One region of the Bordetella sp. genome, then DNA from elsewhere that is predicted to be linked to it. Evidence: predicted binding sites of a transcription regulator. Region 1 holds the regulator's gene; the other holds the start of a gene.
What was found. The regulator HrcA, encoded in region 1, represses chaperone genes, less so after heat shock. The targets are predictions, from matches to a motif close to TTAGCACTCNNNNNNNNNGAGTGCTAA.
Positions count from the first base shown of each region.

Region 1 (14,454 bases):
TGAATACGCCCGTGGCATGCGGATACATGCCCTGGAACAGGCTGGCGCGCGAGCCCACGCAGACCGGCGAGGTCACGTAGCAATTGTCGAAGGCAGCGCCTTCGCGCGCCATCTTGTCCAGGACCGGTGTCTTCATCCATGGCGCGCCCAGCGCGCCTATGGTGTCGAAGCGCTGCTGGTCCGTCATGATCAGAATGATGTTGGGTTGCTTGTTCATATCGGTCCTCATCGGATGTGCGTACGGCCTGCCGTCTGTTCCGCCACCAGAAATGGGGCGATGGCGTCCAGGTCCGGATCGGCGCCCAGGCCGGGCGCGTCGCCGAGCTGCATCGCGCCGTCCCGCACGGCGGGCAGTCCGCCGGCCAGGCGCTCGCGCAAGGGATTCGGATTGGCGTCGATCTCGGCATAACCTGGGCCGCCGACGGCGGCCTTGAAGTGCAAGGCCGCCCGCATGCCGATCCCGCCGCCCGGCCAATGCGGGCACAGCCACGAGCCGGCCCGGTTCGCCGGCTCGCGCAGCGCGATGCAACGCGAGAAGCCGCCCCATTTCGCCAGGTCGGGCTGCAGGACCTTCAACGTGCCTGAATCCATGAACCGTTCGAAATCGTCGGCGCGGAAGTTTTCCCCGGCGGCCAGCGGGATTTCGCTGTCGCGCGCCAGGGCACGCCAATCTTCCATGGCCGCGTCGGCGCGTATCGGCTCTTCCATCCAAAGCAGGTCGAACCGGCTCAGCCGCGCGATCATGGCGCGGGCCTGTGCCAGGTCCCAGGCCTGGTTGGCGTCGGCCATCAACGTGGCGGTCTCGCCCAGGGTGCCGCGCAAGTTGCGCAGATTGGCGTCATCGATGTCGGCACCGAAACCCACCTTGAGCTTGAATGCCGTGTAGCCGGCGGCCGCTTTCTCGGCCGCCAGCCGTTCGGGCGCGGTGGGGTTCAGGCCGGAGGCGTAGACCGCCACGCGATCCGATTCGCCGCCCAGCAGGCGCCATAGCGGCAGTTCGCGCCGTTTGGCCCATAGATCCCACATGGCGATGTCCATCCCGGCGAGGACCTGCGCCACCGGACCGGGTTCGCCGGATTGCACCGCCAGCACATGGAGCGCGCGGGACAGGGTGGCATGACAATCCGCGGGCGATGCCCAGGGCGCGGCCAGGGCAAGCGGGGCGGCGGTTTCGATCAGCAGGCGTGCACGATGCTCGGCGCCCACCGTGGGAAAGTTGCACCACACTTCTCCCCAGCCGACGATGCCATCCTCGTCGAGAATGCGCACCACGACCGCGGCGCGGTCCCGCAATACGCCGAAGGAGGTCTGCACGGGCGTCGGGACCGGCACGCGGTAGACGGATGCCTGTATGGATTGAAGCGCGATCCCGTCCATCATCGTCCCAGGTACACGGAATGTTCGGTGGTATAGAAGGCCGCGGCGCCGGGACCCACCGAATACGCACCGACACCCGAGGCCTTGACGCCGCCGAAGGGCATATTGCTGTCCGGCGTCGTGCCATGGTTGATATGCAGCATGCCGGTCTCGCACTCATCGACGAAGCGGGCGATGACACGAGCGTCATTGGAGAATAGCGCGGCCGTTAGGCCGTATTCCACTTCGTTGAGCAGGCATAACGCCTCGTCCAGCGTGTCGTAGGGGATCAGGCTGACGACCGGTCCGAAGATTTCTTCCCGGGCCGCCGCCGAGCCGGGCTGCACCTGGTCCAGCAGGGTCGGGGCGTAGAAATAGCCGCCCTCGCAGCCCGGCACCTCGACCGCGACGCCGCCCGTGACGACCGACGCGCCGTCCTGTCTCGCCTGCTGCACCGATCGGCTGACGTGGTCCAGTTGGGCGCGATGCGTCATGGGGCCAATGTGGGTGCGTGGATCGCATCCCTCTCCCAGGCGCATTGCCGCCATGCGTTGCGCCAGCCCGGCGGCGACTCCGGCATGCAGCTCCCGCCGCGCCAGTACGCGGCTGACCGCGGTGCAGCGCTGGCCGGAGCACATCATGGCGGCCTGCGCGACCTGGTCCAGGCAGGCCTCCAGGTCGTCCGCGTCATGGATGACCGCGGCGTTCTTGCCACCCAGTTCCAGCGAAACCTCGGCCAGGTTGGTTGCGGTGGCAGCGAGGATGCGCTTGCCCGTGGCCACCGAGCCGGTGAAAGTCACGCCGTGTATGCCGGGATGGCTGACCAGGGCGTGGCCGATCTCCGGACCGCCATGGATGACCTGCACCAGCGCCTTGGGCAGAATGTCCGCCGCGATGTCGCCCAGCAGGCAAGCGGCGGCGGGCGTGAACTCGGACGGCTTGACGATAATGGCATTGCCGAAAGCCAGGGCCGGCGCGATCTTGCGCATGGGCGTCATGACCGGGAAATTCCACGGCGTGATGGCGGCGATGACCCCGCGAGGGCGGCGCACCACCAGGTTCCGCACGCCCGGCCGCAACGATGCGGCATGGCGGGAGCCGCCCTCGGCCATGGCATGCTGCAGCATGTAGCGGCTTTCCGAGCACGCCTTGGCCACTTCGCCCCGGCTCTCCTGCACCGTCTTGCCCTGTTCCGCCGTAATGGCCTCGGCCAGGGCATCGCGTCGGGCCTCGATGGCGTCGATGTACAGGGACAGCAGGTCGCAGCGCTGGGCGACCGTCAGCCGGCGCCACTCCCGTGCCGCCCGGGCTGCCGCGGCCGCGGCGCTCTCCACCAGCGCGATATCGGCCAGGTTGTATTGTCCGATCGTCTCCGCGGGGCGTGCCGGGTTCAGGGTAGTGAATGTCGGGCCGGCCTGATGCCAGGCGCCATCGACGAGGTTGCCGTAGGTGTATTTCATTGGGAATTTCCGGAGTGGCTTGGATGCGCGCCGGCCGCTGCCAGGACCAGGCTCGCGCCTTTTTCGGCAATCATGATGGTGGGCGCGTTGATGTTGGCCGATGTCACGCTGGGCATGACCGAGGCGTCGATAACGCGCAGGCCCGACACGCCATTGACCTGCAGCGAGGGATCCACCACCGCCATACCGTCGCTGCCCATCCGGCACGTGCCGCTTGGATGGAAAATGGTGCTGCCGTGCTCGCAGGCGAATCGCAGCAGATCGCGGTTCGAGAACTGCTTTTGCGATGGGAGCACCGGCGCGTCGACGAGGTCCCGGAAGGGTGCTTGCGCATAGATTTCCGTCAACATGCGCAGGCCATCCGCCAGCGTCTGGCGGTCGATCTCTTCGGCCAGGTAGTTGGCCTGGATACGCGGCGCCGCGAACGGATCGGTGGACGTAATTTCCACGCTGCCGCGCGATGCCGGGCGGCACTGGCAGGCGCTGGCGGTGAATCCCGCGAACCGGTGCAGGGGCTCGCCGGGTTTGTCCACCGACAAGGGCATGATGGCGAACTGGATATCGCTGCGCGTGCCGACGGCGTGCCGGGTGCGGGCGAAGCCGCCCGCCTGGCCCGCGCCCACCGTAAGGGGACCTCGCCCGTACAGCAGCCAGTCCAGGCCCATCGAGGCCAGCCTGAGCGGATTGCGCACATCGTTGTTCAGCGACTTCCGTGTCTTGAGCCTGACGATCGTGCGCGCCTGGTAATGATCCTGCAGGTTCGCGCCTACCCCTGCGGCATCGGCCACCACCGGTATGCCCATCCTGCGCAGCAGGCTGGCGGACCCCACGCCTGACAGCTGCAGGATCTGTGGGGACTGGATGGCGCCGGCGGACACGATGACTTCGCAGTCGGCTGTGGCTTTCTCCACCTGGCGATCGCTTATCCATTCCACGCCCACTGCGCGCCGGTTCTCGAACAGTACCCGGCTTACCTGAGCCCGCGTGATCACCGTCAGATTGGGGCGGCCGAGCACCGGCCGGAGGAAGGCGGCCGCGGCACTCGAGCGCCAACGGCCCTTCAGCGTCAGCTGGTAATTGCCGACGCCGTAATCGGTTTCGCCATTGAAGTCTGCGTTGCCGGGCAGCCCGAAGGCCTGCGCCGCCTGCAACCATGACTGGCAATAGGGATGGTCGTTGCGCAAAGGCGAAACGCCCAATTCCCCTTCGGTGCCGTGGTAGGGCGTGGGCGGGCCGCTATAGCACTCGGAGCGTTTGAAGAAGGGCAGCACGGACTGATAGTCCCAGCCATGGGCGCCCGCCTCGGCCCAGCCGTCGAAATCTTCCTTCTGGCCGCGCGTGTAAATCAGGCCGTTGATGGAGCTGGATCCACCCAGCACGCGGCCGCGCGGCCAGGCAATCTTGCGCCCTTGAAGCGCGGCCCCGCCTTCGGCTCGGAAGACCCGTGAGAAGCGCTCGTCGTAAATGGTTTTGAAGTAGCCCACCGGCAGGCGCAGCCAGAAGTTGCGGTCCGGTCCCCCGGCTTCCAGCAACAGGACGCGCACGGCCGGATTCGCCGTCAGGCGGTTGGCCAGCAGGGAGCCGGCCGATCCCGCGCCGACGATGATGTAGTCGTAGCCACGACGTTCTCGGGTGCGATGTTGCATAATGCCTGGGTGAAAGATCTAAAAATCTAAAGTTCTATTAATAGTACTTTTGAGTCGTCTCCATGTCAAACCTCAACCCGGACAGCCCCGTACCGCTTTATCTGCAGGTAGCGGACATATTGCGCGAACGCATCGGCAAGCGGGAGTGGCCCGCGGGTACTTGCATCCCGACGCTGGAAGCGCTCGCGGCCGAATTCCAGGTCGCGCGCATCACGGTGCGGCAGGCCGTGCAGCTGCTGACCAAGGAAGGCCTGCTGGTGCCGAAGCGCGGGCTGGGCACGGTGGTGGCAAGGGCGACGGAAAGTCCGAACACCGTGGTGATGAAGACCTCGCTGCAGTCGCTTGCGGCGATGTACGAGTCCACCAGCGCCGAAATGCTGACCTTCGATGAGTCCCATGGCAAACCGCCCGCTACCCCCGATGTGGGAAAACTCGGCGAGAGCTACGTCTTCATGCGCCGCCAGCACTTCACCGAAGGGCAGCCCTACGCGGTCATCGCTTTGTACCTGCTGCAGGAAATCTTCCAGCGGGCGCCGCAGGAATTCCGCTCACGCGCGGTGATTCCGACGCTGATGGAGATGAAGTCGGTGCGGATAGACCGGGCCCACCAGACGATGTCCATCGGCTCGGCGGATACCGAGACCGCGCGCCTGTTGCGCATCCGGGCCGGCAGTCCGGTGGTCAATGTGACGCGCGTATTTTTGGACAAGAAAGGTTTGATTCTCTATTACGCGAACGTGATCTATCGGGGCGACTGGGTGCGGTGGGAGATTGAGCTGCAGCCGTAAGAGCCGTTCGCCGCGCCCGGCGGGCGCGGGGCCGCTCTCGGCAGCGCGCCGGGGTGCCCCATTCTTGCCTGGCGAGGGAGCGATCTGCCGGCAATGCCGGCACCGGGACGCGGGCGGATCGAGGTGACGCCTGCCGGATGCTGGAACCAAAAAGGACGGACGAGGAAGGGCGGGACGAAGGAGAGCGGAATGAAAAAAGCGCGGAATGACAAAAGGAGCGAATCTCGCGATTTCGCTCCTTTCTTGCTGCGGCCTTTTTTGGCGCTGATGGCAGTTATTCCTGAACCTTGATGGAACCCTGCCGATCGAATTCTGGAGCGGGAAACGAGTCTCGAACTCGCGACCTCAACCTTGGCAAGGTTGCGCTCTACCAACTGAGCTATTCCCGCGTTTTGTCTTGCGACTGATCTCATTCGATGCACACCGGCATCGCGTAAAATCAGTCAAGAACGAAACTATATCAGGCTGCCAAACGTAATGTCAAACCCGTCGGCGTCATCCACCGATACGGACACGCTCAAGCCGATTGCGGCGGACCTCACGGCCTTGAACACCCTGGGCCTGGCTTGTTCGGCCGAGGCCTACGTGCGCATTGAATCCCTACGCCAGCTTCCTGCTTTGTCGGCGCTGGCGCGGCGCCATGGGCGTGTGTTCGTGCTGGGTGGCGGCAGCAATGTCGTCCTGCCTTCGGTCATGGCGGGCTTGGTCGCGCATATGGCGATCCCCGGCATCAGGCTGCTGGACACACGGCCCGACGCCTGGATCGTCGAAGCCGGGGGCGGCGAAAACTGGCATGGGTTCGTGGCGCATTGCCTGCGCCACGGCTGGGACGGCCTGGAAAACCTGGCGTTGATACCGGGCACCGTGGGTGCCGCGCCGGTGCAGAACATAGGCGCGTACGGCGTCGAACTGGACCAGCGCTTCCTGGGCCTGAGTGCCTGGGATATCGAGCGCGGCGAGATGGCGGAGCTGTCGGCGCGGGATTGCCGCTTCGCCTATCGGGACAGCCGGTTCAAGCATGACGCCCCGGGCCGTTGGGCGATCGTCGCCGTGCGCTTCGCGCTGCCCCGGCCGTGGCGACCGGTGCTGGACTATCCGGATCTGCAACGGCATCCTGCGCTGGGCAGCGGGGCCGACCGGTCAGCCCCGCCGGCGAATGGCGCGGGGGTTTCCGCCCGTGCGGTTTTCGATGCCGTCTGCGCGATACGTCGGGAAAAATTGCCGGATCCTGCCGTAATCGGCAACGCGGGCAGCTTCTTCAAGAACCCTATCGTCAGTGCCGATCGGTATGCCGCCTTGCGTCAGCGCTTTCCCGGCGTGGTGGCTTATCCCCAGGCGGACGGACGTTGCAAGCTGGCGGCCGGATGGCTGATCGACCAATGCGGATGGAAAGGGCGCAGGCTGGGCGCCGCCGGCGTACACGACCGCCAGGCGTTGGTACTGGTCAACCGGGGCGGGGCCCGCGCGGCGGACATCATGGCACTGGCCGATGCCATTCGGGCCGACGTCAACGCGCGTTATGGCGTCGAGCTGGAACCGGAGCCCGTGCGTCCTTGATCCGCCGCGGCCTGGCGTGGCGGTGCCGGCAAGGTCGCGGCTACCCGCCGCGATCGCGCTACAGGCCCAGCACGCCTTGCATGTCGAACAATCCCTGCGTTTTGTCGCGCAGGAAGGCGGCCGCCCGCAGGCTGCCCTGTGCATAGGTGGAGCGACTGCTGCTGCGGTGCGTAATCTCGATGCGCTCGCCGATGCCGCAGAAGTAGACGGTGTGGTCGCCCACGATGTCGCCGCCGCGTACCACGGAAAAGCCGATGGTGCCCGGCTCGCGCACGCCGGTTTCGCCATGGCGCGTCCAGGTGGCCACATCCGGCAAGTCCACGCCCCAGGCCTTCGCGACGGTTTCGCCCATCTTCAGTGCGGTGCCCGAGGGCGCATCGACTTTTTTGTTGTGGTGCGCCTCGAAGACCTCCACGTCGTAGCCGGAATTCAGGATGCGCGCGGCGACCTCCAGCAGGCGCAGCGTGGCGTTCATGCCTACGCTCATGTTCGGCGCGAATACGATGGCGATGCGTTGCGCGGCCTGCGCGATGGCGGCCCGACCCGCGTCATCGAAGCCGGTGGTGCCGATGACGGCCTTGACCCCATGCCGCACGCAGGCGTCGAGGTGTCGCAGCGTGCCTTCGGGGCGCGTGAAATCGATCAGGCAATCGGCACCGGCCAGGGCTTCGATATCGTCGGTGATGGCGACCCCTGTATTGCGTCCCAGGAATGCGCCGGCATCCTCGCCGATATGGCTGCTGCCCGCGCGATCGAGGGCGACAGCCAGCGTCATGTCGGGGTGTTCCAGGACCGCTTCTATCAGCATGCGGCCCATCCGGCCGCCTGCGCCGGCAATGGCGATGCGCATGGAAATTCCTTGTCGTTGGTGAGTTATCGCGTTACGTGCATCTGCCGGAATCCGCCGGCATTGGCGTTGGTTCCGCCGGCTGCGTGGGCAGCGGCCGCGGCCTACTGCGCCGCCCCGGCAGGCGTCCCGGGCTGCGTGGTGCGGGACGTGCCCGCGGGTGCGGACCCGGCGGGCGAAGCCTGGGCCGGCGTATTGCCAGACGAGCTGGCGGCCGCGGGGCTGTTGCCGGACGAGGTAACCCCCACGGGCAGCCCGCCACCGGCAGGGGCGACAGGCCCCGTGCTGGCCGGAGCCGGATTCTGCGGCGCGGCGCCGCCATTGCCGGGGGCCTTGGCCTGCGTGGCCTGCTCGTTCGCCAGCTGGAAGGGCTGGACGTCCGGCTGTTTGTCGCCCTCCCAGCGGGTGAGCTTGTCGTTCTCGAAGAAAACGGTGAACTTGCGTTCCTGGCTGGGACCGTAGCCCGGCTTGAAGTAGTAGGGGTAATCCCAGCGGTCGCCGTGGAGCACGCTGGTCAGCGTGGGGCTGCCCAGGGCGAAGCGCACCTGTTCGCGTGTCATGCCGGGGCGCAGCAGGGCGACCTGTTCACTGGTGATCCAGTTGCCTTGCTGGACCGGCGCAATATACGGAAAACCCCATTTGCCGGAGGAGCATCCCGCGAGAGCGGCAGCGATCGCCGTAGCGGCGATGGCCGCCCTCAGGCAGCGGGATGTGGATCGTACGATTCTGGACACTCGGGGTTCCCCGTAATGGATACTGGCAAAACCGTTATCATAAAGGTTTATCAAGTCATTCCGCGTGGCGTAGGCGACAGGGCGCGAAAGCGCAGGGGAATCGGGTCGGCGGCTACGCCGCCCAGGTTCCCGCCGGGTCGACGGCGCGGAACTCTCTCTACTGGACCATGACCGATCAAAGCGACCTCAAGACCATGGGTTTGAAGGCCACCTTTCCGCGCCTGAAGATCCTGGACATTTTCCGCAAAGCGGAGCAGCGCCATCTTAGCGCGGAAGACGTTTACCGCGCCCTGATCGGCGAAAACGTCGAAATCGGGCTGGCCACGGTCTATCGCGTGCTCACGCAGTTCGAGCAGGCGGGTATCCTGGCGCGCAGCCAGTTCGACAGCGGCAAGGCCGTTTTCGAACTGAACGATGGGGATCATCACGATCACCTCATCTGCACGAACTGCGGCAAGGTCGTTGAATTCAACGACATCGATATCGAAAAGCGCCAGCACAAAATCGCCAAGGACAACGGCTTCCTGCTGGAAAGCCACGCGATGGTACTGTACGGCACCTGCGGCGACTGCGGCAGTCGGCGCTAGCCTTGACGGCCCCCGGGCCTTGCGGGGCCGGTAGTGGCCCGCGGGGCCCTGCCGGCCGCCTCGTGCCCGACCAGGGGGCGCCCCGAGTCCACCCCGGCCTTCATCAGGCGCCCAGCATTTCGCGGGCGTGCTGCCGCGTGGTGGCCGTGATCTTGATCCCGCCCAACATGCGCGCAATCTCTTCCACGCGTGCATCGGCATCGAGCTCCACGATGCGCGAATGCGTGGTGCCGGCTTTCTCCGCCTTGCTTACCTGATAGTGCGCGCCACCGCGCGCCGCCACCTGGGGCAGGTGGGTCACGCAAAGCACCTGGTGACGTTGGCCGAGTTCCCCCAGCAGGCGGCCGACGACTTCCGCCACGGCGCCGCCCACCCCGCTGTCGACCTCGTCGAAGATCAGCGTCGGCACGCGCGCGGCACGGCTGGCGATCACGGACAGGGCCAGGGAAATGCGGGAAAGTTCGCCGCCGGACGCCACTTTGGCCAGCGGGCGGGGCGTGGTGCCGGCGTGGCCGGCTACCAGGAATTCCACCGCGTCGTCGCCCTGCGCCGACGCGGCCGCCGCTTTTTCGACCGATACTTCAAAGCGACCGCCTTGCATGGCCAGCGTCTGCATGGCTTCCGTCACGATCTTGCCGAGCTCCTTGGCCGCTTTGCGGCGGGCCACCGACAGTTTGCCGGCCGCCTTGGCGTAGTCGGCCTGCGCCGCTTCGGTCTGCGCACGCAGTGCATCGATGTCGGCCGCCGCGGACATCTCCGCCAATTGGCCGCGCAACGATTCGCGCAGGGCGGGCAGGGTTTCCGGCTCTGTCTTGAATTTGCGCGCCAGTTCGAAAACCGCGCCCAGTCTTTGCTCGGCCTGCGCCAGCCTGGCGGGATCCAGTTCGACCCGGCTGACATAGTTGTTCAGGTCCGAGACGGCCTCGGCAATGGCGATGCGGGCGGATTCCAGTTCTTCGCACACGCCAGCCAGGGCAGGGTCGTGGCGGCGCAGTTGCTCCAGCACATGAACCGCCGAGACCACGCGGTTGTGCGCCGATTCGTCGTCACCGTCCAGCGCCTGAAGGGTGCGCGACGCGCCATCCAGCAGGGATTGCGCATGCGCGAGGCGGGTGTGTTCGGTCTGCAGGGTTTCCCATTCACCGGGATGGGGATCGAGCTTGTCCAGTTCGTCGAGCTGCCATTGCAGGCGCTCGCGGTCCGCCTCCAGCGAGACGCTGTCGCGTTCCACGCTTTCCAACTGCCTGGCAAGCTGGCGCCAGCGCTTCCAGGCCTGCGCGACCGTCTGGCGCAGTTCGCCATGGCCACCCTGGGCGTCCAGCAGGTCGCGTTGGGCGTCCGGCCGCATCAGGCTTTGATGCGCATGCTGGCCATGGATGTCCACCAGGCTGTCGCCCAATTCGCGCAACTGCGCCATGGTGGCCGGCACGCCGTTGATGAATGCGCGGCTGCGGCCTTGCGGGTCGACCACGCGGCGCAGGACGAGTTCTTCTTCCGCATCGATTTCGCGTTCGGCCAGCCACTCGCGCAGATGGGCTGGCGTGTCGAAGACCGCGCTGACATCCGCGCGCGCCGCGCCTTCGCGCAGGACGGATGCATCGGCGCGTTCGCCGAGGGTAAGCGCCAGCGCGTCGATCAGGATGGACTTGCCGGCGCCGGTTTCGCCGGAAAAGACGGTGAAACCGGCACCGAAATGGATGTCGGCTTTTTCAACGATGACGAAATCCCGGATATGCAGCGTGCGCAGCATGGCAGCGTCATTCTCCGCTGTCCGTGGCCTGCGGCATCAGGTTCCAGTGGAGCTTGCGGCGCAGGGTGGTGAAGAAGTTATAGCCTTCCGGGTGCAGAAAGCGGATGGTGTGCGGCGCCCGCCGCACGACGATGCGGTCGCCCGGCTGCAGGTCCGACCAGGTCTGCATGTCGAAATGGCAGGAGGCGCCGTGTTCGACGCGGCCCATGCCGGTCAGCGTCATGGTCAGTTCGCCGTTGTCCGGAATGACAATGGGGCGGTTCGACAGCGTTTGCGGGGCGACGGGTACGAGCACCATGGCTTGCAGGCCGGGATGCAGGATGGGGCCGTTGGACGACAACGCATAGGCGGTGGAGCCGGTCGGCGTCGCCACGATCAGGCCGTCCGCCCGCTGGGTATACATGAATACGCCATCCAGTTCGACACGGACTTCGATCATGCCGCCGCGGCCCGCCCGGTTGAGCACCACGTCGTTCACCGCCGAGGCATTGAACATCTGGGTGTCGCCGCGCCAGATGCTGCCTTCCAGCAGCATGCGGTCTTCGGCCTCGAAATTGCCTTCCAGGACGCGCGCCAGGGCGTTCTTGGCGTCATGCAGGGGGATGTCGGTGATGAAGCCGAGGCGGCCATGGTTGACGCCGATCAGCGGCACGCCGTAGGGCGCCAGGTAGCGGGCCGCGCCCAGCATGGTACCGTCGCCGCCCATGACCACGGCCAGGCTGGCGCTCTGGCCGATCTCGTCGATGCCGGCGACGGGAAATTCCGCCAGTCCTGTATTGTGGGAGGTGTCGCGTTCGATAAGCACGCCACGGCCTTCCTCGGTCAACATCTGGGCCAAGGCGCGTAGCGGCGCATCCAGGCCGGTGTCCTGGTACCTGCCGATGAGGGCGACGGTGGGGAAATGCATGCTGGAGGCGAGCTTCCGGGGTGGGTTTAGGCTAGGATTCAACGATTATATGGGGCCATATTTGCCTTTGCGGGACAAAATTGGCACCGTTGTAAAAAAGATTCCATAAAATAGCGACATGGACGACCGCGCACGCGCACTGCTCAAGGCGTTGATTGAACGCTATATCGCCGACGGCCAGCCGGTCGGATCGCGCACCCTTTCCAAGGTGTTCGACCTGTCGCCCGCCACGATACGGAATGTGATGGCGGATCTGGAAGACTCCGGCCTCATCCATAGCCCGCATACGTCATCGGGACGCATCCCCACGCCGCGTGGCTACCGCCTGTTCGTCGATTCCCTGCTCGCGGTGCGCAGCTACGACATCCAGCCGGAACATATCCGCGAAAGCCTGCCGGCGGCCGAACCCGCCCGTGCGGTCAACGCGGCGGCGGCGCTGCTGTCCAACCTGACGCAGTTCGCGGGGGTGGTGCTGACGCCCAAGCGGGCCCAGGTGTTCCGGCAAATCGAATTCATCCGGCTCTCCGACCAGCGCGTCCTGCTGATCATCGTTACCCCCGATGGCGACGTGCAGAACCGTATCCTGTTCGTGCAACGCGACTACGCCGAACACGAACTGCTGGAGGCCGCGAACTTCTTCAACGTCCATTTCGCCGGCAAGTCCTTCGATGCGGTGCGGCGCACGCTGGCTACCGAGCTTGCGCAACTGCGCGACGACATTTCGCGCCTGATGCAGGCGGCGGTAGAGGCCGGCACCGAGGCCGTCGAGGATGGCGATGCGGTGGTGATCTCGGGCGAACGCAAGCTCCTCGACGTGACGGACATCGCCTCGGACATGGACCGGCTGCGCAAGATGTTCGCGCTTTTCGAGAAGAAAACCGACCTGCTGCAGCTGCTGGATGTCTCCAGCCGCGCGCAGGGTGTGCAGATCTATATCGGCGGCGATTCGCAACTGATGCCGCTGGAGGAAGTTTCCGTCATCACGGCGCCCTATGGCGTCGACGGCAAGGTGGTCGGCACGCTGGGCGTGATCGGTCCCACCCGCATGTCCTACGAGCGCGTTATTCCCATCGTTGATATTACGGCGCGCCTGCTGTCCAACGCCCTGAGTCATAACCACAAATAAACCGGCGGTCCCTGCGGGGGACGGCATGGCTGGCGAGGTATCCGCGTGTTCCTGCGTGCGTTCAAGTATCTTTGGCCCGAGCGTTTCCTGCCGGAACCCGAGCAGGCCGATCCGTTTTCGGAGCAGGCCCATGCCGGGCCCGGCAAGACCGGCGTGCTGCTGATCAATCTGGGCACGCCGGAGGCGCCCACGGCAAAGGAAATCCGACGCTACCTGGGCGAATTCCTGGCCGATCCGCGCGTGATCGAAATCCCGCGCTACCTGTGGTGGCCCATCCTGAATGGCCTGATCCTGACCCTGCGCCCGAAGAAACTGGTGCCGCGCTATCGTGGCATCTGGATGGACGGCGGCTCGCCCTTGATGGTCTACAGCCGCCGGCAGGCCGAAGGACTGGGGCGGCAACTGGCGGCGCGGGGTATCCAGGCGGAAGTGGCGCTGGGCATGCGCTACGGGTCGCCATCGGTGGCCAATGCGATCGACGATCTGCGCCGGCGCGGCTGCGAGCGCATCCTGGCCGTGCCCATGTACCCCCAATACGCCGCCAGCACCACGGCGACTGCCGTGGACGCGGTGGCCCGGCATGCGGCCCGCCTGCGCGATCAGCCGGAGCTGCGCTTCGTCAAGCGTTTCCACGATGATCCCGGATACCTGCAGGCGGTGGTGGGTCGCATCGAGGACTACTGGCGCGAGCATGGCCGGCCGCAGAAGCTCGTCATGAGCTTTCATGGCCTGCCGCGCTATTCGGTGGAGCTGGGCGATCCTTATTATCAGGATTGCCTGCGTACCGGCCGCCTGCTGCGCGAACGCCTGGGGATGATGCCGGAACAGGCGCTGGTCACCTTCCAAAGCCGCTTCGGCTCGGCCCGCTGGCTGGAGCCCTACACCGCGCCCACGTTGATCGGTCTGGCCCAGGACGGCGTGACGGAGGTCGACGTGGTCTGCCCCGGCTTCCTGGCGGACTGCCTGGAAACCCTCGAAGAGATCCAGGTCGAGGCCCGCGATGCGTTTCTGGCCGCCGGCGGCAAGCGCCTGCGGTATATCCCGGCCGTCAACGACGACGAGGCATGGATCCGCGCCCTGACCGACCTGGTGCAGCGCAATCTGCAGGGCTGGCCCAGCACTGTTTAAAAACACGAATAATTTCAATTATTTGGGCGCCAGGCGGGCGTTTCCCTTTAACCCGCCTTGAAATGGGGGCATCGGCCCCCATAGTGGATGGCAAACGTTATTTGTCACCCGGAGGATGTATCCATGACGGCACAGAACGAGCCTGCCGAGAAAAGGCCCGACCACGAGTCGCCGGCGGCGGACGCAACGCCCGCGAACGGCGCGGATGGGCAGCAGGATTTGCTGTCGGCCCTGCGCGCTGAATTGGAAGCGGCCCAGGCCAAGGCCGCCGAGCACTACGACCAGCTGTTGCGCACACGCGCCGACGCGGAGAACATCCGCCGCCGCGCGCAGGAGGATGTCTCCAAGGCGCACAAGTTCGGCATCGAGTCATTCGCCGAAAGCCTGGTGCCCGTGAAGGACAGCCTCGAGGCGGCGCTCGCGCAGCAGGACCAGACTGTCCAGTTCCTGCGTGAAGGCGTGGAAGCCACGCTCAAGCAACTGGTCTCCGCCTTCGAGCGCAACCGGCTGATGGAGATCGCCCCTGTGGCCGGCGACAAGTTCGACCCGCATCAGCACCAGGCCATCT
Region 1 is NZ_JBMQQZ010000092.1:1,414-15,867, reverse strand. Features, by position in the region: gene ACO1P8_RS20260 (sulfatase family protein) at 1-217, opposite strand, end outside; gene ACO1P8_RS20255 (mandelate racemase/muconate lactonizing enzyme family protein) at 226-1,380, opposite strand; gene ACO1P8_RS20250 (aldehyde dehydrogenase family protein) at 1,377-2,816, opposite strand; gene ACO1P8_RS20245 (GMC family oxidoreductase) at 2,813-4,462, opposite strand; gene ACO1P8_RS20240 (GntR family transcriptional regulator) at 4,525-5,250, shown strand; tRNA gene ACO1P8_RS20235 (tRNA-Gly) at 5,564-5,639, opposite strand; gene murB (UDP-N-acetylmuramate dehydrogenase) at 5,728-6,807, shown strand; gene dapB (4-hydroxy-tetrahydrodipicolinate reductase) at 6,866-7,657, opposite strand; gene ACO1P8_RS20220 (outer membrane protein assembly factor BamE) at 7,759-8,343, opposite strand; gene fur (ferric iron uptake transcriptional regulator) at 8,556-8,975, shown strand; gene recN (DNA repair protein RecN) at 9,079-10,725, opposite strand; gene ACO1P8_RS20205 (NAD kinase) at 10,733-11,632, opposite strand; gene hrcA (heat-inducible transcriptional repressor HrcA) at 11,751-12,758, shown strand; gene hemH (ferrochelatase) at 12,804-13,886, shown strand; gene grpE (nucleotide exchange factor GrpE) at 14,010-14,454, shown strand, end outside.

Region 2 (14,454 bases), on a different contig from region 1:
GTTGTCTCCACACTTAACGGCAGGGGGCGCCGTGAACTAAATCATGCGGTGCCGGGGCCGGGGCGTGCCGCCGCTAGAAGCGGTAACCCACGCCGACGGTGGCGACCCAGGGATCGATACGTGCCGTGCCGATGCGCTGCCCGTCCAGCTTCACCTTGGACGAGATATCGATGTAGCGGATATCGGCATTCATGAACCAGCGTTCGCTGAGCTTGACGTCCACGCCGAGCTGGGCGGCGACGCCCCACGAATCCTGCAGTTTCAGGTCCGAGCCGCTGATCGCGCCTTCGCTCTTCGTATCGAAGAAATGGGTGTAGTTCACGCCGACGCCGACATAAGGCTGCACCGTGCTGTCGGGCAGGAAGTGCCATTGAAGGCTGAGAGTGGGCGGCAACTGCTTGGTGGTACCGATCTTGCCCAGGCCGCTGCTGCCCCGGATGTCGTGCTGGAACGGCCAGGCGCCCAGCAATTCAATGCCGACATGGCGGGTCGCCATGTAGGTGAGGGTGAAACTGGGGCGCACGCTGTTGCCGACGTCCAGGTCGACGCTGCCATCCAGTACGCTGCCGTTTCCGGATTTGGGACGCACCTGCGTCGCGCCGACCTTGAACAGCACATCGCCGGCTTCGTGCGCGTGCGCGGGCAGGGCGCAGGCGGCGAGCAGGACGGCAAGGACGGCGGCGCGCGGGCGCGCGATGAGGGCGGGCATGTTGATTCTCCATGTCATCGGTAGGGGAATCGACAGGGTCCCTCAAGGAGGGCGTAGTGCATTTGACGCCGGTCAAACGGCGGATGAGCAGGCGCAATCCGTGCGATGGGCAGCCGCACGCCGCGCCATCGAGCCGCGGTGGCACAAAGAAAAAGCCCGCGCGGGCGGCGCGGGCCTGGGGGAGTGCGGGATCAGCGCGGCAGTTCGCTGTCGCCCATCAGGAAGGCATCGACGGCGCGCGCGCACTGGCGGCCTTCGCGTATGGCCCAGACCACCAGGGATTGGCCTCGGCGCATGTCGCCGGCGGCGAAGACCTTTTCCACGCTGGTACGGTAGTCGTCGGTATTGGCGCGTACATTGCCGCGCGTATCGCGATCCACGTTGAACGCATCCAGCACCTGCTGGCGTGGGGAAACGAAGCCCATGGCCAGTAGCACCAGATCGGCCTTGATCTCGAATTCCGATCCGTCCACTTCGCGCATTTTCATCTGCCCGGTGGCTTCGTCCTTGACCCACTCCACGCGGGCGCCGATGAGCTTGCGCACCACGCCTTTCTCGCCCACCAGGGATTTGGTCGTGACTGCCCAGTCGCGTTCGCAGCCTTCCTCGTGCGAGGACGAGGTGCGCAGCTTGGCCGGCCAGTACGGCCAGGTCAGCGACTTGTTTTCCGATTCCGGCGGCTGCGGCATCAGTTCGAATTGCGTCACCGAGGCGGCGCCGTGCCGGTTGCTGGTGCCCACGCAGTCCGAACCGGTATCGCCGCCGCCGATCACCACCACATGCTTGCCCTTGGCCAGCGTCTGATTGCTCAGGCGGTCGCCCGCCACGGCCTTGTTCTGCTGGCGCAGGAAATCCATGGCGAAGTACACGCCTTGCAGTTCGCGCCCCGGCACCGGCAGGTCGCGCGGGGCTTCCGCGCCGCCCGCCATGACGACCGCGTCGAATTCCTCGCGCAGCGATTCGGGCGTGCGGGCGGTCAGGCCGTCCGCGGCCGGGTCGCCGGCGTTGCCGATGTAGGTAGACGGGCAGAACTCCACCCCTTCCGCTTCCATCTGGGCGATGCGGCGATCGATCTGCGATTTTTCCAGCTTGAAGTCCGGGATGCCGTAGCGCAGCAGCCCGCCGATGCGGTCGCTTTTCTCGAAAACGGTCACGGCATGGCCGGCGCGGGCCAGTTGCTGGGCGCAGGCCAGGCCCGCGGGGCCGGAGCCGAGCACGGCAACCTTCTTGCCCGTCTTGCGCGACGGCGGCTGCGGCACCACCCAGCCTTCTTCCCAGCCCTTGTCGATGATGGCGTGCTCGATGGACTTGATGCCCACGGCGTCGTTGTTGATGTTCAAGGTACAGGCTGCCTCGCAGGGCGCGGGGCAGATGCGGCCGGTGAACTCCGGGAAGTTATTGGTGGAATGCAGCACGTCCAGCGCCTTGCGCCATTCCTGCCGGTACACCAGGTCGTTCCAGTCCGGGATGATGTTGTTGACCGGGCAGCCGTTATTGCAGAACGGGATGCCGCAGTCCATGCAGCGCGCGGCCTGCACCTTGGACGCGTTGTCGTCCAGGCGCAGCACGAATTCGCGCCAGGTCTTCAGGCGCGCCGCCGGCGGCTCATAGGCCTCCTGCAGGCGCTGGTATTCGAGAAATCCGGTGATTTTGCCCATGGTCTTTCCTCAAGCGGCCATTTTTTGCGGGTTGGCCGCACGCCACATTTCGCCCAGTGCGCGGCGGTAATCGGTCGGCATGACCTTGACGAACTTGCCGCGCGAGGCTTCCCAGTTACCCAGGATGTCGCGCGCCTGGAAGCTGCCCGTATAGCGGAAGTGGTCTTCGATCAGGCGCCGCAGGATGCTTTCGTCGGTCTCGCGTTCGCCGCCGCGCTTGGCGCTGTGCCAGGTGTCGATGTTGTCCATGTTCTGCTGTTCGGCGTGCGACAGCACGGCTTCCAGCTCCACCATGGACAGATTGCAGCGGTCGCGGAAGCTGCCGTCCGGATCCCACACGTATGCCACCCCGCCGGACATGCCGGCCGCGAAGTTGCGTCCCGTGGCGCCCAGCACCACGACCGTGCCGCCCGTCATGTATTCGCAGCCGTGGTCGCCGGTGCCTTCCACCACTGCCGCGGCGCCGGAATTGCGCACCGCGAAGCGTTCTCCGGCCACGCCGTTGAAGTAGGCTTCGCCCGCCAGCGCGCCGTACAGCACGGTGTTGCCGGCGATGATGTGGTCGGGCCCGAAGCCGCGGAAGTCGTTGGGCGATCGCACCACGATGCGGCCGCCGGACAGGCCCTTGCCGACGTAATCGTTGGCTTCGCCCACCAGGTCCAGCGTGATGCCGTGGGCCAGGAAGGCGCCGAAGCTCTGGCCCGCCGTGCCGTTGCACTGGATGTGGATCGTATCGTCCGGCAAGCCCTCATGGCCGTAGCGCGACGCCACCGCCCCGGACAGCATGGCGCCGATGGTGCGGTTGCGGTTGCGCACCGGCACGATGAAGGAGACTTTCTCCCCGCGCTCCAGCGCCGGCTTGCTGCGGTCGATCAACTGGTGGTCCAGCGCCGCGGCCAGGCCGTGGTCCTGGTTTTCGGTCTGGCGCACCGGGCCTTCGGACGGCGCCTGGTAGAACACGCGGTTGAAGTCCAGTCCGCGCGCCTTCCAGTGTTCGATGCCGATGCGGGTATCCAGCAGGTCGCTGCGGCCGATCAGTTCGTCGAACTTGCGGATGCCCAGCTGGGCCATGATCTCGCGCACTTCCTCGGCAACGAAGAAGAAATAGTTGACGACGTGTTCGGGCTTGCCCTGGAACTTCTTGCGCAGGACGGGGTCCTGCGTGGCTACGCCCACCGGGCAGGTGTTCAGATGGCATTTGCGCATCATGATGCAGCCTTCGACGACCAGCGGCGCCGTGGCGAAGCCGAATTCGTCGGCGCCCAGCAGCGCGCCGATGACGACGTCGCGTCCGGTCTTCATCTGGCCGTCGGCCTGCACGCGGATGCGGCTGCGCAGGCGGTTCAGCACCAAAGTCTGCTGCGTTTCCGCCAGGCCCAGTTCCCACGGCGTGCCGACCTGCTTGATCGAGGATACCGGCGAAGCGCCCGTGCCGCCGTCATGGCCGGCGATGACGACGTGGTCCGCCTTGGCCTTGGCCACGCCCGCCGCGACCGTACCGACGCCTACTTCGGACACCAGCTTGACCGAGACCGACGCCCGCGAGTTGACGTTCTTCAGGTCGTGGATCAGCTGCGCCAGGTCTTCGATGGAATAGATATCGTGGTGCGGCGGCGGCGAAATCAGGCCCACGCCCGGCACCGAGTAGCGCAGCTTGGCGATGTATTCCGACACCTTGTGGCCCGGCAACTGGCCGCCTTCGCCCGGCTTGGCCCCTTGCGCCATCTTGATCTGGATCTGGTCGGCGCTGCTCAGGTATTCGGCGCTGACACCGAAGCGGCCCGAGGCCACCTGCTTGATGCGCGAGCGCAGCGAATCGCCCGCCTTCAAGGGAACGTCCGCCTCGATGCGGTCGCCGCCCAGGATGGAGGCCAGGGTATCGCCGTTCTTGACCGGGCTCTTGCCGTCGCGCATTTCGGCGCGATAGCGCATTTCGTCCTCGCCGCCCTCGCCCGTGTTGGATTTGCCGCCGATGCGGTTCATCGCGACGGCCAGCACGGAGTGCGCTTCGGTGGAGATCGAGCCCAGCGACATGGCGCCCGTCGCAAAGCGCTTGACGATGTCCTTGGCGGATTCGACTTCTTCCAGCGGGATCGCGCGGGTCGGATCGAAGCGGAACTCGAACAGGCCGCGCAACGTCATGTGGCGGCGGCTCTGGTCGTTGATGATCTGCGCGTATTCCTTGTAGGTGCGGTAATTGTTGGCGCGCGTGGCGTGCTGCAGCTTGGCGATGGAGTCGGGCGTCCACATGTGCTCTTCGCCGCGTACGCGATAGGCGTATTCCCCGCCCGCGTCCAGGTCGTTGGCCAGCACCGGGTCCTGGCTGAAGGCCGCGCGATGCAGGCGCAGGGCTTCCTCGGCGACTTCGAAGATGCCGATGCCTTCGACCGTGCTGGCGGTGCCGGTGAAGTACTTGTCCACCAGTGCGCTCTGCAGGCCGACGGCTTCGAAGATCTGCGCGCCGGTGTAGGACATATAGGTCGAGATGCCCATCTTGGACATGACCTTGTTCAGGCCTTTGCCGATGGCCTTGATGTAGTTCTTGACGGCTTTTTCGGGATCGGCCATCTTTTCCAGCGATTCCAGCGCCAGATAGGGATGGATGGCCTCGGCGCCGTAGCCGCCCAGCAGCGCGAAGTGGTGCACTTCGCGCGCCGAGCCGGTTTCCACCACCAGGCCGGCGTTGGTGCGCAGGCCGGCGCGGATCAGGTGCTGGTGGATGGCCGACGTGGCCAGCAGCGCGGGGATGGCCACGCGCTCGGCGTCCACGCGGCGGTCCGACACGATCAGGATGTTGTGGCCGCTGCGCACCGCGTCGACCGCGCGCGCGCACAGCGCCGCCACGCGGGCTTCAATGCCTTCGCGGCCCCAGGCGGCGGGATAGGTGATGTCCAGTTCCAGGCTGCGGAACTTGTGCCCGGTGACCTGTTCGATGTCGCGGATCTGCGCCATGGCGGCGAAATCCAGCACCGGCTGGGACACTTCCAGGCGCAGCGGCGGATTGACGTTATTGATGTCCAGCAGGTTGGGCTTGGGTCCGATGAACGACACCAGCGACATCCCCAGTTGCTCGCGGATGGGGTCGATCGGCGGGTTGGTGACCTGTGCAAACAGCTGGCGGAAGTAGTTGTAGAGCGGCGTGCCGGGGTTCGACAGCACCGCCAGGGGTGCGTCGTTGCCCATGGAGCCGATGGCCTCCTCGCCCGAGGTCGCCATGGGTTCGAGGATGAACTTGTAGTCTTCCTGCGTCCAGCCGAAGGCCTGCTGGCGGTCCAGCAGGGATGCGGCCGGCGCCGGCGGGCTGGCGGGCTGGCGGGGGGCGGGCAGCGATTCCAGCTTGATGCGCAGGCGCTCGATCCACTGGCGGTAGGGCCACGAGTTGGCCAGTTGCGACTTGATTTCGACGTCGTCGATGATGCGGCCCTGTTCCAGGTCGATCAGGAACATCTTGCCGGGTTGCAGGCGCCACTTCTTGACGATGCGGTTTTCCGGGATGGGCAGCGTGCCGGCTTCCGAAGCCATGATGACCATATCGTCATCGGTGACCAGGTAGCGCGCCGGACGCAGGCCGTTGCGGTCCAGCGTGGCGCCGATCTGGCGGCCGTCGGTGAACGCCACGGCGGCCGGGCCGTCCCACGGCTCCATCATGGCGGCATGGTATTCGTAGAAGGCGCGGCGGCTTTCGTCCATCTGCGTATGCTGTTCCCAGGCCTCCGGGATCATCATCATCATGGCGTGGGCCAGGGAATAGCCGGAATTCACCAGCAGTTCCAGGCAGTTGTCGAACGTGGCCGTATCCGACTGGCCTTCGTAGACGATGGGGTACAGCTTGGGCAGGTCATCGCCCAGCACGGCCGACTGCATCATGCCTTCGCGCGCACGCAGCCAGTTGAAGTTGCCCTTGACCGTATTGATTTCGCCGTTGTGCGCGATCATGCGGTAGGGGTGGGCCAGCGGCCAGGCCGGGAAGGTGTTGGTCGAGAAGCGCTGGTGCACCAGCGCCAGCGCCGAGATCGTGCGGGTATCGGCCAGGTCGCGGTAGTAGCGCCCCACCTGGTCGGCCAGCAGCAGGCCCTTGTAGACGACGGTACGCACCGACGCCGAAGGCACGAAATATTCCTTGCCGTGGGCAAGGCGCATATTCTGGATGGCGTGGCTGGCGGTTTTGCGGATCACATAGAGCTTGCGTTCCAGCGCGTCCGGCACCATGACGTCGGCGCCGCGGCCGATGAACAGCTGGCGGATCACGGGTTCCAGGTCGCGCACGGCGGGCGACATGGGCATGTCCACATCCACGGGCACGTCGCGCCAGCCGAGCACGACCTGGCCTTCGGCGCGCACGGCGCGTTCCAGTTCCTGCTCACAGGCCAGGCGGGAGGCGGTTTCCTTGGGCAGGAAAACCATGGCGACGCCGTATTCGCCCGGAGGCGGAAGCATGACGCCGCCCTGTGCCAGGTCCTCGCGGTACAGGGCATCGGGAATCTGGATCAGGATGCCGGCGCCGTCGCCCATCAGCTTGTCCGCGCCCACCGCGCCCCGGTGGTCGAGGTTTTCCAGGATCTTCAGGCCCTGCTGGATGATCGCGTGGCTTTTGCGGCCCTTGATATGGGCGACGAAGCCCACGCCGCAGGCGTCATGCTCGTTGCGCGGATCGTAGAGGCCTTGGGCGGCGGGCAAGCCGATGCGCGTGGCGTCGATGGGACGCGCCGGCGCGGCGCGACAGGCGTCGGAAGAGGTCGGTACGGTCATGAAGCGCTCCAGGGCCGGGGCCGCTAGAAAAAGTAGGGATCGCCACATTTTGTTGCGGCGCAAACGGCGAAGATACCAGGGGACTTGCTCTGCCCGCAAGAAAAACAAAAGGGGTTCGTCCCTAATAAATACCGGAGCCCGGATCTGACGCCTAAAAACAGGGACGGATAAAAAAGAAGCGCAAAGACCCGCTGGGATGGGGGGCCCTTTTCAGGACCCGGTGGACTCGGTTTCCGCCGCGGGGGGCGTGGGCTTCTTGCGCGGACGGCCGCGCTGGCCGGGAGTGACGCGCCGGCTGGCGGTGTGCGCCAGCATGGCGATGAACTCGCTGCCTCCGAGCGCCCATTGCCCCTGCACGGCCTGGTCGATGCGCTGGATCTGTTCCCGGGTCAGTCCTTCCTGCAGGCGCTTGCGGTAGTTCGCCTGGCGGTCGAAGGGCGTGTTGCCGCAGGACCAGTAGTCCGCGTGGTCCGACATCCAGCCCACCTGCGGCTGGCCGGAACCGGTATGGCCGGCGGCGGAGGACCAGGGCCAGAGCTCCGCATCGTGGGTGGCGCCGCTGCGTACCGGATAGGTTTCCAGCCATATCAGGGCCGGCAGCACCCAGGCGCCCGGCTCTACCAGCGCGGAGCGGTAGCGGCCGGCGAATACCCGGCCGCCGCGCAGGCGCGCGGCCAGGTTGCGCCCCAAGGTCTGCATCAGCCGCGGCAACCCTTCGCCGTCCACCGGCGTGGCCAGCAGCAGGATGCGATCCGTGGCCAATACCCAACCGTGCAGCGCCACGCGGTTGCGCGTGGCGGTTTCGCCCAGCCACGTCGCCACTTGGTTCAGCGTATCGGCAGGCGCCGGCTGCGAGGGCGCAGCCAGGGCATTGATGAAGTTGGCCTGCACGAGTTGAGGCAGTCCGGGGGCGTACAGTCGGGGCAGGCGAGCCATAGTGATGTCAGGACCGAGACATGCAGGGAACGGGACGTTCGCGCAGGAAAATAAATGGTACCGCGTAAACGGCCCCGCGCAACAGTAAGGTTACCCCGGTAACGCGTTAACATTTCCGTACCGATACGCATCAGCTGGAGCCACCATGAAGACCAAAGCCGCCATCGCCTGGAAAGCCGGCGCCCCCCTGACCATCGAGCACGTCGACCTGGAAGGCCCGAAAGCGGGCGAAGTCCTGGTGGAAATCAAGGCGACCGGTATCTGCCATACCGACTACTACACGCTTTCCGGCGCGGACCCGGAAGGCCTGTTCCCCGCCATCCTGGGGCACGAGGGCGCCGGCGTGGTGCTGGAGGCCGGCCCCGGCGTGACCAGCCTTAAGCCGGGCGATCACGTCATTCCGCTGTACACGCCGGAATGCCGCCAGTGCAAGTTCTGCCTGTCCCGTAAAACCAACCTGTGCCAGGCGATCCGGGCGACCCAGGGCAAGGGCTTGATGCCGGACGGCACCTCGCGCTTCTCGCTGGGCGGCAAGCCCATCTACCATTACATGGGCACGTCCACCTTCGCCAACCACATCGTCGTGCCGGAAATCGCGCTGGCCAGGATCCGCGACGATGCACCGTTCGACAAGGTTTGCTATATCGGTTGCGGCGTGACCACCGGCGTCGGTGCCGTGGTCTACACCGCCAAGGTAGAGGCCGGCGCGAACGTGGTGGTCTTCGGCCTGGGCGGCATCGGGCTGAACGTCATCCAGGGCGCGCGTATGGTGGGCGCGGACAAGATCATCGGCGTCGACATCAATCCGCGCCGCGAAGCGCTGGCGCGCAAGTTCGGCATGACGCATTTCGTCAACCCGTCCGAGGTCGAAAACGTTGTCGATCACCTGATCCAGCTGACCGACGGCGGTGCCGACTATTCCTTCGAGTGCGTGGGCAATACCAAACTGATGCGGCAGGCCCTGGAGTGCTGCCACAAGGGCTGGGGCAAATCCGTCATCATCGGCGTGGCCGCGGCAGGCGAGGAAATCTCCACCCGTCCGTTCCAGCTCGTTACCGGCCGGGAATGGAAGGGCTCGGCCTTCGGCGGCGCGCGCGGCCGCACCGACGTCCCCAAGATCGTCGATTGGTATATGGAAGGCAAGCTCAATATCGACGACCTGATCACCCATACCCTTCCGCTGGAGAACATCAACGACGGCTTCGACCTGATGAAGCGCGGCGAGTCGATCCGCTCCGTGGTGCTCTACTGATGGCCGGGCTGGAACTCCTGGCGCAGCATCGCTGCTGCGCCGGCTGGCAGCGCATCTACCGGCACGAATCGGCGGTCATCGGCCTGCCCATGCGCTTTTCCGTCTATGCGCCCCCGCAGGCGGACGCCGGTCCGGTGCCGGCGGTCTTTTATCTTGCCGGGCTGGAGTGCAATGAGGAAACTTTCATGATCAAGGCCGGTGCCCAGCGGTGGGCGGCCCGCCATGGCCTGATGCTGATCGCGCCGGACACCAGCCCGCGCGGCGCCGGCGTGCCAGGCGAAGAGCAGGATTGGGACCTGGGAACGGGCGCCGGCTTCTACCTGGACGCCACCCAGGCGCCCTGGCAACAGCATTACCGGATGGAAAGCTATATCACGCAGGAGCTGTACGGCCTGGCGACCGGCCAGCTGGGCGCGGCTCCGGGGCGTATCGGCATCTTCGGCCATTCCATGGGCGGCCACGGCGCCCTGGTGCTGGCGCTGCGCCATCCCGGCCTGTTCCGTTCCGTATCCGCGTTCGCGCCGATCGCCGCGCCCAGCCGCTGCCCCTGGGGCCAGAAGGCCTTCTCGAATTATCTGGGGACGGATAGTCGACTGTGGGCCGCCTACGACGCCAGCGAGCTGATGGCCGCGGCGCGCCTGCCCTATCCCGCCGGCATCCTGGTCGACCAGGGCCTGGCAGACCGCTTCCTGGTCCCGCAACTGTATCCGGAGGCTTTCGAAGCCGCCTGCGCCCAGGCCGGCCAGCCCTTGCAGTTGCGGCGGCATGAGCACTACGACCACGGCTATTATTTCATTTCAACCTTCATGGAAGACCACATTCGCTTCCATGCCGAGCGCCTGCAGGGCGGCGCCACGGGCGAGGTCCTGGCCGACGGCCGGGCTTGACGCGCTCTATATACTGGAAATGTCTGCGGGTTTTTCGCGAGGATCGCATTGATCGAAGGCGTCGCTCCATCCGTATGGATCGCGGTGGTCACCATTGCCGCCCTGCTGATCGGCTTTGGCTTGTTCCTGGGCAAGGGCGGTCCCCGCGACGCACAGGGGCGGCGCCGGTTCCGCCTGCGGCCGGTGCGCCGCCTGTTCGGCTTGCTGGTCCTGGCGCTTGCCTGCGTATCCGGCATGTTCGCCGCAACGCTGTATCAGTTCTTCCGCCTGACTGCGGACGAACCGGTGGCGCGGATTACGCTGCACGAACGTGCGCCGCGGCAGTTCGTCGCGACGGCACAGTTGCCTGGCAGCAAGGCGCCGGAGGATTTCCCCCTGCGCGGCGACGAGTGGCAGATCGATGCCCGCGTGGTGCGCTGGCGCCTGCCGGCCTTGCTGGCCGGGGTGCCGCCGCTGTACCGGCTGGAGCGCCTGTCCGGCCGGTATGCCGACCCGGCGGCGGATCAGTCCGAGCCGCGCACGGTTTATGCGCTGGGTCCGCCAGGCATGCCGGACCTGGGGCGACTGAAACAGCGCTTCCCCGGCTGGCTGCCCTTCGTGGACGTCCAGTATGGCAGCGCCGCGTACATGCCCATGTTCGACGGCGCCAATTACCGGGTGTTCATGGACCCGCGCGGCGGCCTGTTCATCCGTCCGGACGACGCCGCCACCGCGGACGCGCTGAAGCAGCGCGGCTGGTAATGCGCCCGTGTGGCCGGCGGATGGTGCGGCGGGCCAATGGGTGTCCCCGTTTTCGCTCCAGCGTCATACCGATGGCCGGGCCGGGGTTTTCCACGTTGAATACTGAACTTCGGACGCAGACGGTGGTCGAATTAGCACTCCCTATTCCAGAGTGCTAACATCACACGAATGCGTTCTACCACTAGCCGTTTCCTGGAGCACAACACCATGAAACAACCGAGTTCCTCGTTGGCCGTACCCGGCAACACGCTTACGCTGGCCATCGCCAATCCTGGCGCGCTGGGAACCATTGACGCATATATCGCGGCCGTCAACCGCCTGCCGGTGCTGACCGCCGATCAGGAAGTCTCCCTGGGCCGCCGCCTGCGCGACACGGACGACCTGGACGCCGCGCGCGAGCTGGTGCTGTCGCACCTGCGCCTTGTGGTGTCCATCGCGCGCCAGTACCTGGGCTACGGCCTGCCGCATGCCGACCTGATCCAGGAAGGCAACGTCGGCCTGATGAAGGCGGTCAAGCGCTTCGATCCCGAACGGGGCGTGCGCCTGGTTTCCTTCGCGGTGCACTGGATCAAGGCCGAAATCCATGAGTACATCGTGCGCAACTGGCGTCTTGTGAAAGTCGCCACGACCAAGGCGCAGCGCAAGCTGTTCTACAATCTGCGCAGCATGCGGCCCGACGGCAAGAGGCTGGATTCGGACCAGGTGAACGAAATCGCCCGCGAGCTGAACGTGCGCCCGGAAGATGTCAGCGAAATGGAAGTCCGGCTGTCCGGCCGCGACATGGCGCTGGAATCGCAGGACGATGACGAGGACGCCTTCGCGCCTATCGCGTATCTGTCCGACGAAGGCCGGCAGGAGCCCACGCGCGTGCTGGAACGCAAGGCCATGGACGAGCTGCAGAGCACCGGCCTGCAGGACGCGCTGGAGGCCCTGGACGCCCGTTCGCGCCACATTGTGCAGGCCCGCTGGCTGCAGGACGACGGCGGCGCCACGCTGCACGAACTGGCCCAGGAATACGGGATCTCCGCCGAGCGCGTGCGCCAGATCGAGGCGGCTGCCCTGAAGAAGATGCGCGGCAGCCTGCAGCCCGCCTAATCAGGCAGGGGTGGTTCGGTTAAATCTTGATACACCTCGCCGCGGGAAATCCTCGGGATGGGCGAAACTTTCTTATCGCCCCCCAGCCTAACCCTCCGTAGACCATGCGCCTGGAGCCCTCCAGGCCACCGTCTGCTCACCTGTCTCGGCTTCTCCTCTTTCCCCTCCCCTATGAGACAGGTGTTTGGCGGGGCACCCACAAGCGGTGCCCCGTTTTTTATGCGCGCATGTCGGCAGCCCGGGCGTTCAGGGGATCATCGATCCGTTGGCCACGGCCGGAATACCCGCGGTATCGCGCGTCGCGCCGTAGACGGCCGCAGTGTCCTCGGGCTCGTTCCATTCCTGTACCAGGCTGCGCCATAGCGCGGCGTCCAGCCGGCGCACCCCGGTCGCGACCGAACCGTCCGGATACAGCTTGAGCCAGCGATAGCCCGGAGGCTGCGGGTCCAGGCGGTGGCGGCCCTCGCGGATGGCGAACTGGAAGCAGGTCGAGGGGGTGGCGAGCATGCGGACATTGCCGCGCCGGCGGTCGAATTCCTGATGTACGTGGCCCCACAGCAGCACGCGCGCATTGCCCCAGCGCGCCAGCTGGCGGAACAGTTGCGGCGCATTGTCCAGCATCATCGGGTCGCGCCATTCGGCGCTGACCTGCACCGCGTTGTGATGCATGGCCACCAGCGCCGGCCGTCCTTGCGCAGTCGCCAGGCCATGATCGAGAAGTTCGAGCTGCTCGCGTTCCAGATGCCCGGCGTTCGAACCGTCGGCACGCGAGTCGAGCAGGATGACCCGCCATGCGCCGACATCGGCAATCGGATCGGTCCACGGCCCCAGTGCGCGCCTGAGTTCGGCGGGCGCATCATGGTTGCCCGGCAGGCAGCGCACCGGAATGCCCAAGGGCGATACCGCGTCGGCGAAGCGGCGGTAGGACAGCTCGCTGCCGTCGTGGGACAGGTCGCCGGTGGCCAGCAGCAGGTCCGCATCGCCATGATCTCGGCGAATGGCGGCCAGGACCGCGCGCAGGCTGGCGTCGGTGTCCACACCCAGCATGAGGCCGGGGGCCGCGAACAGATGCGGATCGGTGAGCTGGAGCGCCACGACGGGGTTGCTGCTGTCGGCGTCCTCGTGGCGGGATCGGCCGGCGTTCGATGGAAATGCAGGGGAAGGCTTGAGGATGGTGTGCAACGGCGGCTCCGGTGAATGCTTCCTGGTCCCGACGGCATTCGCTCCGCGGCGTCTGCGGATGCCGTCGCGGCGGTGCGGATGCCGCCAACGTTAGCGAAAATACGCGCCGCCGGGCATCCACCAAATCGTGCCGCCCGTAACGAAACGTGCATCGATGCAAAACCAGCTATCCTCTCCGTTGAATGAACACAATGCCCCGGGGATAAGAAATAGATGGACGTAGGGTTGCTGGTTTTCGGCTTGGCGGCGTTGCTGACGCTGGTTTGCTTCATGCCGCCGCTGGCCGGGCGGCTGAAGCTGCCTTACTCGGTGCTGCTCGCCATTGTGGGCTGTCTTCTCGGCATCGTTATCCATATCCATGGCTGGGCGCCGCCGGTGCTTGCCGGCATGCTGGACTCCCTGGAAAAGTTCGAGATTTCCTCGGAAACTTTCCTTACCGTTTTCCTTCCCGTCCTGCTTTTCGAAACCGCGTTGTCGATGAACGTCAGACGCCTGATGGATGACCTCGGGCCCATCCTGATGATGGCCATCGTCGCGGTCTTCCTTTCCACGGTGGTCGTCGGCATTACGCTGAATGCACTGTCTTCGTATGGCCTGGTGGTTTGCCTGTTGTTGGGCGCCATCGTCGCGACGACGGATCCGGCTGCCGTCGTCGGCATCTTTCGCGAAGTCGGCGCGCCCAAGCGGCTGACCACGCTGGTAGAGGGCGAAAGCCTGTTCAACGATGCCGCGTCCATTGCCTTGTACTCCGTGCTGGTGGGCGTGCTGGCGGGCCACCGCGAAATGTCCGCCGGGCACGTGCTGCTGGATTTCCTCGTCAGCTTCCTCGGCGGCGGATTGGCAGGCTACGCCATGGGCCGCATGGCCTGCATGCTGTTCGCCGTGCTGCGCGGTTTCCCCACGGCCGAGATCACCCTGACGCTGACGCTTGCCTACCTGACGTTTTTCGTCTGCGACCATTATCTGCACGTGTCGGGCGTGGTGGCGACCGTGATCGCCGGGCTGGTGGTGGGCTCGACCGGGCGCACGCGCATGGCGCCGACCACCTTCGAACATCTGACCAGCGCCTGGGAGCAATTCGGCTTCTGGGCGAATTCGCTGATCTTCCTGTTCGCCGCCATGCTGATTCCGCGCCTGATGGCGGATGCCACGCTGGTCGACATCGGCCTGATCCTGGTGCTGTTCGTTGCCGCGCTGGCCGCGCGCGCGGTAGCGGTCTTCGGCCTTGTGCCGCTGCTTGGACTG
Region 2 is NZ_JBMQQZ010000029.1:10,560-25,013, reverse strand. Features, by position in the region: gene ACO1P8_RS07240 (OmpW/AlkL family protein) at 74-709, opposite strand; gene ACO1P8_RS07235 (glutamate synthase subunit beta) at 901-2,367, opposite strand; gene ACO1P8_RS07230 (glutamate synthase-related protein) at 2,377-7,116, opposite strand; gene ACO1P8_RS07225 (transposase) at 7,327-8,052, opposite strand; gene ACO1P8_RS07220 (S-(hydroxymethyl)glutathione dehydrogenase/class III alcohol dehydrogenase) at 8,198-9,304, shown strand; gene fghA (S-formylglutathione hydrolase) at 9,304-10,191, shown strand; gene ACO1P8_RS07210 (hypothetical protein) at 10,240-10,932, shown strand; gene rpoH (RNA polymerase sigma factor RpoH) at 11,140-12,027, shown strand; gene ACO1P8_RS07200 (phosphodiesterase) at 12,274-13,122, opposite strand; gene ACO1P8_RS07195 (cation:proton antiporter) at 13,423-14,454, shown strand, end outside.
Region 2: a site for HrcA is predicted at 11,064-11,090, ahead of rpoH (RNA polymerase sigma factor RpoH). Genes of this name have one in related genera too.